Regions from separate parts of the Streptomyces sp. NPDC037410 genome, predicted to be linked through region 2. Evidence: riboswitches for the same ligand, from Rfam matches in the RefSeq annotation. Region 2 holds a riboswitch; each other region holds the start of a gene.
What was found. Region 2 has a riboswitch for cyclic di-AMP ahead of ACZ7HT_RS27990 (M23 family metallopeptidase). Riboswitches for the same ligand answer to the same signal wherever they lie in the genome.
Positions count from the first base shown of each region.

Region 1: it holds a riboswitch for cyclic di-AMP, as region 2 does, so the genes downstream of both, ACZ7HT_RS10755 (C40 family peptidase) here and ACZ7HT_RS27990 (M23 family metallopeptidase) in region 2, are expected to answer to the same signal.
Region 3: it holds a riboswitch for cyclic di-AMP, as region 2 does, so the genes downstream of both, ACZ7HT_RS21770 (M23 family metallopeptidase) here and ACZ7HT_RS27990 (M23 family metallopeptidase) in region 2, are expected to answer to the same signal.
Region 4: it holds a riboswitch for cyclic di-AMP, as region 2 does, so the genes downstream of both, ACZ7HT_RS16365 (transglycosylase family protein) here and ACZ7HT_RS27990 (M23 family metallopeptidase) in region 2, are expected to answer to the same signal.

Region 1 is NZ_JBVJWR010000005.1:277,401-281,352, forward strand. It holds gene ACZ7HT_RS10745 (ATP-dependent Clp protease proteolytic subunit) at 45-662, shown strand; gene ACZ7HT_RS10750 (hypothetical protein) at 670-975, shown strand; cyclic di-AMP (ydaO/yuaA leader) riboswitch at 1,376-1,497, shown strand; gene ACZ7HT_RS10755 (C40 family peptidase) at 1,501-1,977, shown strand; gene ACZ7HT_RS10760 (hypothetical protein) at 2,048-2,566, opposite strand; gene ACZ7HT_RS10765 (ATP-binding protein) at 2,590-3,027, opposite strand; gene ACZ7HT_RS10770 (8-amino-7-oxononanoate synthase) at 3,198-3,952, opposite strand, start outside.
Region 2 is NZ_JBVJWR010000019.1:49,907-53,858, reverse strand. It holds gene ACZ7HT_RS27995 (M16 family metallopeptidase) at 1-1,183, shown strand, start outside; cyclic di-AMP (ydaO/yuaA leader) riboswitch at 1,382-1,545, shown strand; gene ACZ7HT_RS27990 (M23 family metallopeptidase) at 1,558-2,328, shown strand; gene ACZ7HT_RS27985 (GntR family transcriptional regulator) at 2,520-3,203, shown strand; gene ACZ7HT_RS27980 (HPr family phosphocarrier protein) at 3,562-3,843, opposite strand.
Region 3 is NZ_JBVJWR010000012.1:232,496-236,447, reverse strand. It holds gene ACZ7HT_RS21785 (helix-turn-helix domain-containing protein) at 1-38, shown strand, start outside; gene ACZ7HT_RS21780 (DUF6126 family protein) at 57-215, shown strand; gene ACZ7HT_RS21775 (tyrosine-protein phosphatase) at 234-1,055, opposite strand; cyclic di-AMP (ydaO/yuaA leader) riboswitch at 1,450-1,605, shown strand; gene ACZ7HT_RS21770 (M23 family metallopeptidase) at 1,608-2,543, shown strand; gene ACZ7HT_RS21765 (SGNH/GDSL hydrolase family protein) at 2,696-3,490, shown strand; gene ACZ7HT_RS21760 (STM4011 family radical SAM protein) at 3,477-3,952, opposite strand, start outside.
Region 4 is NZ_JBVJWR010000008.1:301,060-305,011, reverse strand. It holds gene eno (phosphopyruvate hydratase) at 1-372, opposite strand, end outside; gene ACZ7HT_RS16365 (transglycosylase family protein) at 708-1,424, opposite strand; cyclic di-AMP (ydaO/yuaA leader) riboswitch at 1,428-1,601, opposite strand; gene ACZ7HT_RS16360 (transglycosylase family protein) at 1,859-2,884, opposite strand; gene ACZ7HT_RS16355 (cytochrome P450 family protein) at 2,979-3,952, opposite strand, start outside.

The DNA of each region.
Region 1 (3,952 bases), on a different contig from region 2:
GTACGTCCTGTACATTTTTTACAGACAGCTGGAGGTGCTCAGCCATGGATGCCCGCCACGTCCTGCCCGAGTTCACGGAGCGGACCTCGTTCGGAACGCGAACGCTCGACCCGTACTCGAAGCTCCTCGCGTCCCGGATCGTCTTCCTCGGCACCCCGATCGACGAGACCTCGGCCAACGACGTCATCGCCCAGTTCCTGCACCTCGACTACGCCGCCCCCGGCCAGGACATCGCGCTCTACATCAACTCGCCCGGCGGCTCGATCAGCGCCATGACCGCGATCCACGACACGATGCGGACGCTCTCCTGCGACGTGGAGACCACCTGCCTCGGCCAGGCCACCTCCACCGCCGCCGTCCTCCTCGCCGCCGGCACCCCCGGCAAGCGGCTCGTCCTCCCCGGCGCCCGGGTCGCCCTCCGCCAGCCGGCCATGGACGAACCCCTCCAGGGACAGCCGAGCGACCTCGACATCCACGCGCGCGAGCTGCTCCGGCTGCGCGCCCTGGTGGCCGGGATGCTCACCGAGTACACCGGGCAGAGCAGGGACCGGATCGACGCCGACATCGACCGCCTCACCGTCCTGGACGCGCCGGCGGCCCTCGCGTACGGCCTGGTGGACCACGTGATCACGAACCGGCGCGACGCCGGCGCGGCACGGTGAGCCGGCCGTGGTGCCCGAGCTGCCGCCGCTGCCCGCGCTGACCCGGGCCGAGGGCGAGTTGATCGACGCGTACCTCGAAGTCGTCGATCTTCTTGGGAAGATCAACCCATCCAGGGGTACGCATACCTATGGGGCACTGCGGGCGGCACAGGCCCTGGTGGGACGCGCGGAGGCGTTGCGCGAGGCTCTGACGCTCATGCATATGCGGGGCGAGAGCGAGGTGCACACGGACACACTGGCGCGCGCCCTGCGGGTGTTGGACGGCGAGCGCCGCACCGGCCGCGTCACCGTCCCCCGCACACGGGCGAGTTGACATTCCGGCATGTCGTGTCGAGGTCCGTACGGCCGACACGCAACGCAGAATCGCTCCCCCGTTCGGCGTAGTCGATGAGTCGACATATGCGTCGGGTGAGTTGCGCAACAGGTGTACGCATCTGGCGGAATGGGGCGTTCCACCGCTGGTGCGGGCCTCGTAGGCCAAACCTCCGGTGATCACGAAAGCACCCTGTCCACCCGAATGGATCAGTCGTGAGGAGCCTCACATATCGCCGTTTCAGCTCGGAATTCGCCCTGGGTGTGGGTCAAGATCCCTGTCGACGACAAGCCCCCGCCATCCGAGGCGGGGCGGTCCGGGCGGACGCCGAGTCCTGCCGCTGTCCCGGATGTCTGGTCGACAGGAGTGGATCGGCAGGAGTGGAGGACCCAGGCAGTACGGGACGTACGCGCTGTTTCCGCAGCGGGGCCGTCCCTTGGGGTGAAGCCGCAGCCGCGGCCGGGCATCTTCGCCAGCCCGAACCCGACAGGTCATCCTTCGCAGGCGGCTGACGAAGGGTTGCGCATGACTGCGCAGATGCACGTCCCGTCCCTGCTGTCCCGGGCCGGAGCCGTCACGGCTCTCACCCTCGCCGCCGTCGGCGGCACGATGCTCGCACCAGGTGCGGCACCCGAGGCCCAGGCGGCGACCACCTACGCGAACAAGGCACTGAGCGTCGCCGCGTCCAAGAAGGGAGCCCCGTACCGGTACGGGAGCGCGGGACCCACCCGGTTCGACTGCTCCGGTCTGACGCTCTACGCGTACAAGCAGGCGGGCAAGTCGCTGCCCCGCACCGCGCAGCAGCAGTACAACAACACCCGGCACATCTCCGCGTCCAGCAGACAGAAGGGGGACCTGGTCTTCTTCCACTCCGGCGGGAGCGTCTACCACGTGGGCATCTACGCCGGCAGCGGCAAGATCTGGCACTCGCCCAAGACGGGATCCTGGGTGAAGCTCGACCCGATCTGGACGTCGAAGGTCTACTACGGCCGCGTCCGGTGATCCGGCGGCCTTAGCGGTCCGTGCGTGAGGGGTGCGGTGGCGCCGCCGCACCCCTCACGGTCCCGGCCGGTCAGCGGCCCACGCTGCTGAGGTCGATGGGCCCCGGCGGGACCAGCTCACCCGCCTCGTACGCGTGGAGCCGCCGGGTCAGCTCCGGAAGGTCGTACGCGGGGAAGTTCACCTGGAGCAGCTGCGGACGGAAGCGCGAGGCCTGTGTCTCGTCGAACAGCGCCACGTCCATCGGCTTGATGCCGACGTCCCACGCGTCGGGGGCGGCCCAGTGCCCCATCCGGACGTAGAAGTCGTCGCGGGGACCCGCGTTCGCCACTGCCGAGAGGAACGCGAGGCCGCTGTCGACGGGGAAGTCGATGAGCATCCAGCCGCGCCGCGACTCCACGTACGCCGCCATGTGCGGCAGCTTCTCCACCCAGCTCTCGTTGGACTCGCCGACGTCCTGGCAGCAGGTCCAGGTGTCGAAGCCACAGCGCCAGATCGCCTCGATCGCGGGCGCCAACAGCTCGTCGATCTCCGCCGCACGCTCTCCCACCCGCACGGGAACGGTGGGGTGGACGCCTTCGTATGTGCTCATCGCGCGAGCGTACAGACGGACCGCTAGCAGCTGGCGAGTGGGGCGGAGGTCCACGGGAGGGTGATCCAGACCGTCTTCCCGCCCTCCTCGGTCGGGGTGACCGACAGGCGGCCACCCGCCTCCGCCGCCAGGGAGCGGATGATGACCATGCCCCGGCCGTTGTCCTGCTGGACCGCAGCGGGCAGACGGCGGGGCCAGCGCGGGTGGCTGTCGGTGACGCCGATGTGGAGGCGCTCCTCGCGCTCCAGACGGACGTCGACCGTGAAGGTGGGCGACTGCCCGAAGGTGTGCAGGACGGCGTTGGTGGCCAGTTCCGAGACCATCAGGCGGATCGCGTCCGCCAGGTCGTCGGCACCGCCGAGGCCCCACCCGTCGAGGACCTCCGCGACGAACCGCCGGGCGGTGGGGACCGACGCGGGATCGCTCGGCAGAGTGACGGATGCTTCCTGATGGTCTGCCATGGCGACGCTGTCCCTTTCCCGCCGGGGCTTCTGCCCCGGATCGCGCTTCGCGCCAGAGTCCCACCGATCGTGCCGCCCCGGCAGGCGTTCCACCAAGATATGTCCCCATCTGTCGCCCGAAGCGGTGAACTCTGCGGCCCGGGAACGCCCTTGGAGCTCCCGATGGGACGTCAGACCGTCGGCGCGGTCCGCAGGATCGTTTCCACCGCGCGTGCGATCTCCGCGTCCGTCAGATCGGCCCGCGCCGTCAGGCGCAGCCGCGAGATGCCGTCGGGGACGGACGGCGGCCGGAAGCAGCCGACCGCCAGGCCCTGTTCGCGGCAGTCCGCCGCCCAGCGCAGCGCCGCCTCCGGGGAAGGGGCGTGGACCGAGACGACGGCCGCGTCGGGACGGGCCGAGGTGAGCCCGGCCTCCGTGAGCAGCCGGTGCAGGGTGGTGGCGACGGTACGGGCCCGCTCGGCGAGCCCCGGCTCGGCGGCGATCAGCCGCAGGCTCGCGAGCGCCCCGCCCGCGGCGGCCGGCGCGAGCCCGGTGTCGAAGATGAAGGTGCGGGCGGCGTTCACCAGGTGCTCGATCACCCGGGCCGGGCCGAGGACGGCGCCGCCCTGGCTGCCGAGGGACTTCGAGAGGGTGAGGGTGGCGACGACGTCCTCGTCGCCCGCGAGCCCGGCCTCGTGCAGCGCGCCCCGGCCGCCGTCGCCGAGGACGCCGAAGCCGTGGGCGTCGTCGACGACGAGCCCGGCGCCGTGCGCCCGGCAGGCCTCGGCGAGCCCGCGGAGCGGGGCCTTGTCGCCGTCGACGGAGAAGACGGAGTCGCTGACGACGAGCGCCCGGCGCCCCGGGTGGGTGTCCAGGGTCTTGGCGACGGCCTCGGCGTCGGTGTGCGGGACGACCGCGGTCTCGGCGCGCGCGAGGCGGCAGCCGT
Region 2 (3,952 bases):
CGCGACCATCATGGCCCGCGCGCTCTCCGAGGGCACCGACCAGCACAGCGCCGAGGAGTTCGCGGCCGAGCTTGAGCGCTGCGGCGCCACGCTCGACGCGCACGCCGACCACCCGGGCGTACGGGTCTCCCTGGAGGTCCCGGTCTCCCGGCTGCCCAAGGCGCTCGGGCTGCTCTCCGAGGCCCTCATCGCCCCGGCGTTCCTGGACACCGAGGTCGAGCGCCTGGTGCGCAACCGTCTCGACGAGATCCCGCACGAGACGGCCAACCCGGGGCGCCGCGCCGCGAAGCAGCTCTCCAAGGAGCTGTTCCCGGCCGAGTCCCGGATGTCCCGGCCGCGCCAGGGCACGGAGGAGACGGTCGCCGCGATCGACGCCGCCGCCGTCCGCGCCTTCTTCGAGGCGTACGTCCGGCCCTCCACGGCCACCGCCGTGGTCGTCGGCGACCTGACCGGCGTCGACCTCGACAAGGTCCTCGCCGAGACGCTGGGCGCCTGGGAGGGCGAGCCGGCCGAGCCGCTCCCGATGCCGCCGATCACCGCCGACGACACCGGACGGGTCGTCATCGTGGACCGTCCCGGCGCCGTTCAGACGCAGCTGCTGATCGGCCGGGTCGGCCCCGACCGCCACGACGGCGTGTGGCCGGCCCAGGTCCTCGGCACGTACTGCCTCGGCGGCACCCTGACCTCGCGTCTGGACCGGGTCCTGCGCGAGGAGAAGGGCTACACGTACGGCGTGCGGGCCTTCGGCCAGGTCCTCCGCTCGGACGCCGAGGGGAACGGCGCGTCGATGCTCGCCATCAGCGGATCGATCGACACCCCCAACACGGGTCCGGCGCTCGACGACCTGTGGAAGGTGCTCCGCACGCTCGCCGCCGAGGGCCTCACCGACGCCGAGCGGGAGACGGCCGTGCAGAACCTGGTGGGGGTGGCGCCCCTCAAGTACGAGACGGCGGCCTCCGTCGCCGGGACGCTCGCCGACCAGGTGGAGCAGCACCTCGCGGACGACTACCAGGCCCAGTTGTACGCGCGGCTTGCCGAGACCGGCACCGTCGAGGCGACGGCCGCCGTGGTCAGCGCCTTCCCGGTGGACCGGCTCGTCACCGTGCTCGTCGGCGACGCGGCGCAGATCGCGGAGCCGGTGCGCGCGCTCGGCATCGGTGAAGTGACCGTCGTGACGGGCTGATTCCGGTCCTGAGACGACAACGGGAGGGCCCCGACGGCATAGTTCGTCGGGGTCCTCCGCTTTGTCCGTATTGCGATCAAGGTGATTGTTTGCCCTGTGGTATGTCTTACAAAAGACGTGTCCGGTTGGTGATTGAAAGACGATCCGCATAGCGTCGGTGCGGCTGTTCGTCAGTGCACGTGCCGCAACCGCGGCATCGGACAGTCATCGCCGAGTCCCCGTCAGGCGCGAGCCTGGGGAGCCGGGGACCCACATCGTCCCTGGGGTGAATCGGGCGCCTTCGTCTCGTGCGGAGGGGCTCGTAGGAGACCTTCCTGCTCCGAACCCGTCAGCTAACCCGGTAGGCGAGAAGGAAGGAAAGGATCAGCCTCTACATGGCGTTCACCCGTGCCACCGGGAAGCATCGTGGTCCGAGCCGGATGGCGCGCCGCAGCGTGGGCATCGCCGGCGTCGCGACGCTCGCCACCACCGGCGTCATCGGAACCCTCGCCTCCCCGGCACTCGCCGCCGACACGGACGACCGCTCCGTCGAGGACACCGGCCTCACCCAGGTGATCACCGAGGACTCCCTCGTCGACCCGATCAACGCCCAGGCCACCGCCCAGGAGCAGGAGGCCGTCGAGGCCATCGCCAAGGAGAAGGCCAGGGCCGAGGCGAAGCGCAAGGCCGAGGCCCGCGCCAAGGAGATCCGGGTGGAGCGCGAGCGCGCCGCCCGCGAGGCCGAGCGCCGCCGCCTCGCCTCCTTCCAGGCCCCCGTCGCCGGCTCGTACGTCTCCACCGGCTACAAGAGCAGCGGCTCGCTCTGGTCCTCCGGCAGTCACTCCGGCATCGACTTCCACGCCGCCTACGGCACCCGGGTCGTCTCCGTCGGCTCCGGCACCGTCGTCGAGGCCGGCTGGGGCGGCGCGTACGGCAACAACATCGTGATCCGGATGAACGACGGCACGTACACGCAGTACGGGCACCTCTCCTCCATCGGCGTCTACGTCGGCCAGACCGTCGAGCCGGGCCAGCAGATAGGCGTCTCGGGCTCCTCCGGCAACTCGACCGGCCCGCACCTCCACTTCGAGGCGCGCACCAGCCCCGAGTACGGCTCGGACATCAACCCGATCGCGTACCTCCGCGCCCGCGGCGTGAACGTCTGACCCGTACCGCCATCGCGTACCGCGTCGCAAAAGCCCCGGCTCGTACTGAGCCGGGGCTTTTCGCTGTCCAAAAGACTTCCATGGATTCCGCCGGGGCATCGGAAATTCCGGCGGGCTGCAATAGAGTCGAAGATCGGCGCAGAACAGGCGCCACTCGAATTGTCTCGCGCGCACCAAGGCGGAGGTCGGACATGCGCATTCCCGCGCACTCGGTATGCACGGCGATCCGGGACGACATCGTCTCCGGCGTGTACGAGCGGGGCGGTCGGCTGACCGAGGAGCAGCTAGCCCGCCGGTACGGGGTCTCCCGGGTCCCGGTCCGCGAGGCGCTGCGCACCCTGGAGTCCGAGGGCTTCGTCGTCTCCCGCCGCCACGCGGGCGCCCACGTCGCCGAGCCGACCGAGCAGGAGGCCGCCGACCTGCTCGACATGCGGGCGCTGCTCGAACCGCTGGGCGCCGCCCGGGCCGCGCAGCGGCGCACCGAGGCGCACCTCAAGGTGCTGCGCGGCCTGGTCAGGCTGGGGCAGGAGCGGGCCAGGCGCGATCAGGGCGAGGACCTGCGCTCGCTCGGCGGCTGGTTCCACGAGACGCTCGCGCAGGCCTCAGGGAGCCCCGCCCTGACGGCGCTGCTCACCCAGTTGCGGCACAAGATCGCCTGGACGTACGTCGTGGAGCAGCCCGCCCAGCCGGTGGAGGCCTGGGCCGAGCACGGCGCGATCGTGGACGCCGTGGCGCGCGGGGACGCCGAGCGGGCGCGGGCGCTGACTGCGCTCCACGCGGAACGCTCACTGCCGCTACACCGGCTCAAAAGGCTGGAGCCGGGCCGTGTGAGGGTTTCGCAACACGCCGTCAACACGGCGAGTGCCCGGAATTAACACCCGCACCGTATACAAAGAAAAGGCATCCGGCCCGGAATTCGCGCCGGGTTTTCCGTGCTGCCCGAAATCGTGACCGGGGAAATGCGTATGGCCGTGGGGGGGGGGGGGGGGGGGGGGGGGGGGGGGGGGGTGGGGGGGGGGCGGGGGGGGGGGGGGGGGGGGGGGGGGGGGGGGGGGGGGGGGGGGGTACTTACGTCCCCCCCCCCCCCCCCCCCCCCCCCCCCCCCCCCCCCCCCCCCTCCCCCCCCCCCGCCCCCCCCCCCCCCCCCCCCCCCCCCCCCCCCAACCACCCCCCCCCCCCCCCCCCCCCCCCCCCCCCCCCCCCCACGGCCATACGTCGTACGGGGGACCCGGGTCAGACGGTCTCGGGCAGCTCGTCCAGGCCCTCGGCGACCAGCTTCGCCAGGCGGTCGAGCGCGACCTCGGCGCCGTCGGCCTCCGAGGCGAGAACGATCTCCTCGCCGCCCTGAGCGCCCAGGCCGAGCACCGCGAGCATGGAGGCGGCGTTCACGGGGGTGCCGTCGGACTTGGCGATCGTCACCGGCACGCCGGAAGCCGTGGCGGCACGGACGAAGATGGACGCGGGGCGGGCGTGCAGGCCCTCGGCCCAGCCGACGTTGACGCGGCGCTCAGCCATGGTGTTGCCCTTCAAGTCTCAAGCGGGTTGTCTAGACCAGTCTCTCACGGGTTGCGCGGTGCTCACGCCGACCTTCGGCCCGGACCGGACCGCCCTTCGGCCTCCCTAC
Region 3 (3,952 bases), on a different contig from region 2:
ACCTGTGCCTCGGCGACGGGACCCCGCATCGGCGCTGACGTCCAGAAAGGACCGACATGTCCGAGAAGTCAGTACGACCGGTCACCGGCGAGGAGCGCGGTGAAGGCAAGTTCCCCAAGGGGCTCGTGCTCCGTCTCTTCGCCTATCTGATCGCGGGCCACCTCTTCGCCGGCTTCCTCTACCTGCTCTTCACGCTCGGCGCGCAGGGCCAGTAGGGCGTACGGGGGCAGGCGTCACGCCTCCGTGAGCAGGCGCTCCCGCAGCCGCTCGCGGGTCTCCGGGGCCAGCTTCAGGCCCTCCGCGAAGTAGGCGTCCACCGAGCCCCAGGTCGTCTCGATCGTCTCGAACGCGGCCCGCAGATACTCCACCCGCGCGTCGAACAGCGGGCTCAGCAGCTCCATCACCTCGGGCGACATCGCGTCCGGGGAGGTGGAGCTGCGGCGCACCTTGTAGCGGCGGTGCGGGGCGTTCGACTTCACGTAGTCGGCCTCGATCGCCTCCCGCTCGACCCCGACCGCGAGCAGGGTGATCGCGATGGCGACCCCGGCCCGGTCCTTGCCGGCCGCGCAGTGCAGGAGGGCCGGGACACTCTCCTCCGCCATGGCGTGCAGGAGCCGGCTGTGCTCCTCGGTCCGCTCCAGCACGTTCTTCCGGTACGAGCGGGACATCCGGGCGGCCGCCTTGCCGTCGCCGAGGACCTCGCGCAGCTGCGCGATCTCGCCGTCGCGCACCAGCTTCCAGAACTCCTTGCCGTCGGCAGGGTCGTTGAGGGGTATGTTCACGTTCTGCACGCCGGGCAGCTCGACGTCGGGGCCCTCGATCCTCCGGTCCGACTCGTTGCGGAAGTCGAAGACGGTGTGCAGGCCGAGCGAGGCGAGGAAGGCGGCGTCGTCCTCCGTCGCGTGGGCGAGGTGGCCGCTGCGGAAGAGGCGCCCGGGGCGGACGGCGCGCCCGTCCGTCGTCGGCAGGCCGCCCACGTCCCGGAAGTTGCGGACCTCCGCCAGCTCGGGCTCGTCGGATTCGGCGGGCGGGACCTGCGGCAGCTGCTGGGTCACGGCTGCTCCTGTTCTGTAGATCGGTTCCTGTGTCCGGTGGATCGGTTCCTGGGGCAATCATCTCGGGTGGGGGCCCGGAGGCGCACCCCCTCGGACGGGAATGGGCGATCTGTCCGTATTGAGAGCTAAGAGGTAACCCGCCCTGGTTGCAGGGGAGATGAGGATTCGCGCGTGAGCAGCGTCATAACCGTGACGGACCGTGCCTGATCGTCTTTTCCAAATACCCCCCGGGAAAAGGAGATCGAGGGGCCGCCGTCGACGGAGGGTGACCGGAATTCCGCCCGGAAATCAAGAAATCCCGGAGTGCGTGAAAACCGTGGCTTGTTCACGCCGACCCCACTCGTCTAGCGTCGCGCTCACTCCGGACGGACCGCCGAATCCTGCCACCGACCGGAATCCGCACTCACCGGTAGAAGGCAGGAGCGGGGGAACCAGGTAAGTCGCCGATCCCTCGAAAGGACGGCTCGGGGTGAAGTCGCGTACTGCACGCGGCCGGACATCTCCAGTCCGAACCCGACAGCTCACCTCGCAGGCGCCGGAGAGGAATTCGCCATGCCCGCGAAGGGTAAGCACCGCCGCACCAAGTCCAACCGCCTGACCCGTGGCCTCGCCGCCGCCGGCACCGGCGGCGCCGTCGTCGCCCTCCCGCTCCTCGGAGCCACCGGCGCCCACGCCGCCACCCCGGCCGCCGCTCCCGCGCAGGCCGTCGCCCAGGTGAAGGCCGCCGCCGTCGAGGCCGCGCCCGCCACCGCGAAGGCCGCGCCGAAGACGTACTCCGTCGTCCGCGGCGACTACCTGTCGAAGATCGCCGCCGAGCACCACCTGGCGGGCGGCTGGCAGAAGCTCTACAAGGACAACCGCCAGGTCGTCGGCGGGAACCCCTCGCTGATCCTGCCCGGCATGAAGCTCACCCTCGGTGCGAAGAGCACCGCCGGGGCCGCGCACCACGACTGGCAGTCCTCCGGCAAGAACGGCGACACCCAGCGCGCCTCGCGCAGCAGCGAGCGCACCTCGGCCCCGGCCGCCCCCGCGCCCGCCGCGCCGTCCGCCGCGCCGTCCTCGTCGGCCGCGCCGAGCTCCTCCGGCTGGGTCGCCCCGATCGCCGGTGCCGGCATGTCGACCCCGTACCACCAGGCCGGCTCCATGTGGTCCTCCGGCTACCACACCGGTGTCGACTTCATCGCCTCCACCGGCACCCCCGTCCACGCGGTCGGCCCCGGCACCGTCTACTCCGCCGGCGACGGCGGCGCGTACGGCAACCAGGTCGTCATCCAGCACGCCGACGGCACCTTCTCGCAGTACGCCCACCTGTCCTCGATCTCCGTCTCCGCCGGCCAGGCCGTCACCGGCGGCCAGGAGATCGGCCTCTCCGGCGCGACCGGCAACGTGACCGGCCCGCACCTGCACTTCGAGATGCGCACCGGGCCGGAGTACGGCTCCGACATCGACCCGCTGGCGGCCCTGCGCCAGCACGGCGTGAGCATCTGACGACACGTCACCCCCCGGATGCCCGGCACACCCGTGCCGGGCATCCGGCGTATTCCGGTTTGGCGGAATCTTTATCGGTGGCATATGTCACCCTGCGTCAACCCTTCCTTACGGTCGCGTAGGTCCCATCCCAAAGGGAAGGATGTGCTCCCGTGGCAGACGATTCGAGATCAACAGACAAGAACGCATTCGGGTCGTACGCGGCGATCGGTGACAGCTTCACCGAGGGCGTCGGAGACCCCGGGCCCGACGGGACGTACGTCGGCTGGGCGGACCGCTTCGCGGTGCTGCTCGCCGACCAGCTGCCGGAGCACGACGGCTTCCGGTACGCCAATCTCGCCGTACGGGGGCGCCTTCTCGACCAGATCGTGGCGGAACAGGTCCCGCGGGCGAAGGAACTCGCCCCCGACCTGGTGACCTTCTGCGCGGGCGGCAACGACATCATCCGCCCCGGGACGGACCCCGACGACGTGGCCGAGCGCTTCGAGCGCGCCGTCGCCGACCTGAGCTCCGCCGTCGGCACCGTCATGGTGACCACCGGCTTCGACACCCGCGACGTGACCCTGCTCAAGCACCTGCGCGGCAAGATCGCCACGTACAACGGGCACGTCCGGGCCATCGCGGACCGCTACGGCTGCCCGGTCCTCGACCTGTGGTCGCTGAAGTCCGTCCAGGACCGGCGCGCCTGGGACGACGACCGGCTGCACCTCTCGCCCGAGGGACACACCCGCGTCGCCCTGCGCGCCGCCCAGGTCCTCGGCATGCCCGTGCCCGCCGACCCGGACCAGCCCTGGCCGCCGGTCCCGCCGCGCGGCACCCTCGAGGTCCGCAAGGACGACATCCACTGGGCCAGGGAGTACCTGGTGCCGTGGATCGGGCGCCGGCTCCGCGGCGAGAGCTCGGGCGACCACGTCGAGGCGAAGCGCCCCGACCTCATGCCCCTGTAGTCGGCGGTGCGGCGGCGGGGATCCGCTCCAGGACCCCACCGGCGAACACGTCGTACAGCGGCAGCGTCTCCAGGTGGACGTAGCCGATGTGGCAGTCGCAGACGGCGAGGGGGCAGGCGCGGGGCCGCAGTGCGGCGCGGTACGAGCCGTCGTACAGGTTCCCGAGCTCGGCCTTGACGAAGTGGCAGCGCCGCACCGTCCCCTCGCCGTCCACCGAGACCACCGACGCGCCGGTGCGGCAGGGCAGCCCCGCCGAGCGGTGCGGATGCCGGCTGTACGGGAAGAGCGGATCGAGCTCCGTCCAGCCCTCGGCCTCCGCGTCGGTGTACGTGCGGCCCTCCGCGGCGTTCACCCAGAGGTAGACGTGCGGCGGCAGCGCGGCCCGCAGCCGGGCGGCGTCCTCCCGGTGCTCGGGCAGGCCGACCACCCCGACGCTGAAACGGATCCCCCGACCGGCCAGCT
Region 4 (3,952 bases), on a different contig from region 2:
GGCGGCGTGCGCGACGGCGAGGGAGACGCCGAGGATGGCGTTGGCGCCGAGCGAGCCCTTGTTCTCGGTCGCGTCCAGGTCGAACATGGCCTGGTCGATCAGGCGCTGCTCGGTGGCGTCGTAGCCGACGAGCTCCGGGCCGATCTGCTCGATGACGGCGAGGACGGCCTTCTCGACACCCTTGCCCTGGTAGCGGTTGGGGTCACCGTCGCGGAGCTCGATGGCCTCGAAGGCACCGGTGGAGGCGCCGGACGGAACAGCAGCACGGCCGGTGCTGCCGTCGTCGAGGCCGACCTCGACCTCGACCGTGGGGTTGCCTCGGGAGTCCAGGATTTCCCGGGCTACGACGACGTCGATGGACGGCACGAGCATCTCCTTTTTGGGATGTGACGCTGGATGTGACGCATGGCCGGTGCAGGGTCACCCGGCCTTGCGACAAGAGCCTAACCGGCGCGGGGGCTCCCGCCCGCCGGGCGCCCGCCCCCTGGGACGAAAAAGGACCCAAGGGCATGCATTCGGGGACGAAGACCCTCGTATCTACTGGACAGTAACCGCCTGAACCGCTGTGTCCCCATAAAGAGGTGTCCCCATAAAGGGGGGAACCCCGGTCCGGCGCGCACGGGGGAGAGGCGCGCCGGACCGGGGTGGTCACCGCGGGAGGGTCGTCGGGGCCGCGTGAGCCGCCGGACTCACGCGAACCGCCGGGTTCACTTCAGGTGAAGCTGCTGACCCGGGTAGATGAGGTCGGCGTTCTCGACGACGTCCTTGTTCAGCTCGAAGAGCTTGGCCCAGCCGCCCTTGACGTGGTGCGCCTCGGCGATCTTGCTGAGGGTGTCACCGGTGACGACCTTGTACTCGCCGTCGCCCTTCTTGACCTTCTTGCCGGTCGGCGTGGTGACGGTCTTCTTGGCGGCCTTCGGGGCCGCGCGGTGCTCGCTGCGGGTGGTCGGCTGCTCGGCGCGACGCTCCTGCTGCGGGGCGGACTGCTGCTTGGGGGCGGCCTGCTGCGGGGCGGACTGCTGCGGGGTCTCGGCGGCGCCGCCGCCGTAGGAGGCACCGGAGAGGCCGACGCCACAGCTCGGCCACGCGCCCTTGCCCTGGCCCGCGAGGACCTTCTCGGCGATGGTGATCTGCTGGGACTTCGACGCGAGGTCGGCGCGCGGGGCGTAGGCGGTGCCACCGAACGCGGCCCAGGTGGAGTTGGTGAACTGGAGGCCGCCGTAGAAGCCGTTGCCGGTGTTGATGGCCCAGTTGCCGCCGGACTCGCACTGGGCGACGGCGTCCCACTCGGAGGCGGTGGCGGCCGAGGCGGTGCCGGCGGTCATCAGCGGGGCGGCGACGGCGATGCCGGTGACGCCGACGAGGGTGACGACCTGGGTGGCCTTGGAGGGACGACGGTGTTTGCCCTTGGCGGAAAACAGCATGGGGATTCTCCTCACCGACGCCTGTGAGGTGAGCTGTCGGGTTCGGGCCGGAAAGTTGCCCGGCCGCGCGTCCTTGCGCGCGGCTTCACCCCAAGCCGGTCGTCGGCCGTCTGTCTCAACGGCCGGGCCCGGCACTTACCTTGGGTCCCCCACTCCTGCCTTCGGCGCTTGCGCGACGACTGTTCCCATCGGCCGACGGCAGGATTCGGCGTTTCGGTCGACGGGGCCCGCGGTGGCGAGCGGGACGACCGTAGACACAGACCCACCGGAAGTTCAAAGAGGCCCATTGCGGAAAAATCGGCCCTGCTTGCCCTCCGGTGGGCGGTGTTTGCGCAGGTGAGAGGTGACGGGAGCAAAGTTTGCGGACGTGACACGCCAGTTGGGACGAAGAGACCCATGTCTCACTTGCCCAGAACCGGACATAAGACCGCGAACTAACCTTCCGCCTGTACCGAACCCGTCGTCAGGTCGAGGCTCTGACCAGGCAGGATGAGGTTCGGGTCGATGCCCACCGTCTTCCGGTTGGCGTCGTAGAGCGCCGTCCAGCCTCCGGGGAGTTCGTTCTCCTGCGCAATGCCGGACAGGCTGTCACCCGGCTGCACGGTGTACTCGCCCGAAGTGTCCTGACTGTCCGTTGCGTCCGAATTCTTCGCCTCGTCAGTCACGGGCGTGGAGTCGACCTTTTCCGCGGACGTGTCCCCACCCGCCGCATGCTTGCCTGTTTCGGGTGAACTGCCCGGCTTGCCGGATTCCTCCGGTGCGGCCCCGCCCCGGTGCTTGCCGGTGCCGGGCGTGGCCGACGGCACGTCACCCTTCGGCACCTCGGACGAATCCGGCGTACCGGGCGTAACGGACGCGTCGGGAGTGCCCGGGGTCGCCGGCGTGGCGGGCGCGGCCGGGGTCGTCGTCGACGCGCCCGGTGTGGCGGAGGTCGCGGGAGCGGTCGGCGCGGCCGGGGTCGCGGACGCCTTCCCGTCCTTGGAGGCGGCCGACGGCGTGTCGCCCGCGGTGCGGTTGGACTCGGGGAGCGGCCCGGTGGGCGTCGTCGGCACCGCGGTCGGGCCGGGGTTCACACCCGTGGCCTTGCCGTCGTTCTTGAGGCCGGCGATCGGGGCGCAGGTGGCCCACTCGGTGCTGCCCTGGGCGAGCGCCTTCTCGGCCACCGCGATCTGCTGGGCGCGGCTGGCCAGGTCGGGGCTGGGCGCGTACGCGAGGCCGCCGTGCCGCTCCCAGCTGTCCTGGGTGAACTGGAGGCCGCCGTACATCCCGTTGCCGAAGTTGGCGCTCCACTGGCCGCCGGACTCGCACTCGGCGACCCGGTCCCATGTGGGGGCGTCGGCGGCGGAGGCGGATCCGGTGGCGAGCAGCGGCAGCGCCATGGCGGATCCGGTCACGCCCGCGGCGACGACGAGGGCGGGGGCCTGACGGGGGCGACGGTGTCTTCCGTTCCCGGAACGCATAGGAACGCCTTTCGCGTGACGGCTGAGACTGCCGGGAAACGTAGCCGCATTCGAACGTCCGTCACAAGTCGATGGCGCCACGATCACGCGAAGATCACATTTCTGATGGCTCGTCAGTCGTGAGGAGTGGTACGGAAGGGGAGAACTCCACCGGAAGCGTGCGCAAACCGCGCATGATGAGGCCGCCGCGCCACCGCAGTTCGGCCGGATCGGCGGCAAGTCGCAGGTCCGGCAGGCGAGTCAGCAGCGTCGCGAGCGCCGTCTGCCCTTCGAGGCGGGCGAGCGGTGCGCCCAGGCAGTAGTGGATGCCGTGCCCGTAGCCGAGGTGCTGGTTGTCGCGCCGGGCGAGGTCGAGGGTGTCGGGACCGTCGAACCGCTCCGGGTCCCGGTCGGCGGCGGCGAGCACCACGAGCACCGGGTCCCCGGCCGGGATCTCCTGCCCGCCGATGGTCAGCGCCCGCGTCGCGTACCGCCAGGTCGCCATCTCCACGGGCCCGTCGTACCGCAGCAGCTCCTCGATCCCGGTCTCCAGGAGCCCGGTCTCCCCTGCGGCGAGCGAGGCCTGCAGCCGCTCGCGCTGCCCGGGGTGGCGAAGGAGCTGGTAGACGCCGTTGCCGATGAGGTTGACGGTCGTCTCGAAGCCGGCGAACAGCAGGATGAAGGCCATGGCGGCGGCCTCGTTCTCGGTGAGGTGCTCGCCGTGGTCGGAGGCCTTGATGAGCCCCGAGATGAGGTCGTCTCCCGGCTCTTCGCGCTTGCGGTGGATGAGCTCGGCGAGATAGCCGCGCATCTTCTTCACCGACCGGGCGACCCCGCCGCGCGGGCCCCCGCCGTGCCGGATCATCATCCCGGCCCAGTCCCGGAAGTCGTCCTGGTCCTCCTCGGGCACGCCCAGGAGGTCGCAGATCGCGTAGATGGGCAGCGGGAAGGCGAACTCGTGGATGAGGTCGGCGCTCCCCCGCTCCACGAAGGAGTCGATGAGCCGGTCGGTCAGCTCCTGCACGCGCGGGGCGAACTCGGCGACCCTGCGCGGGGTGAAGGCCTTCGAGACGAGCCGCCGCAGCCGGG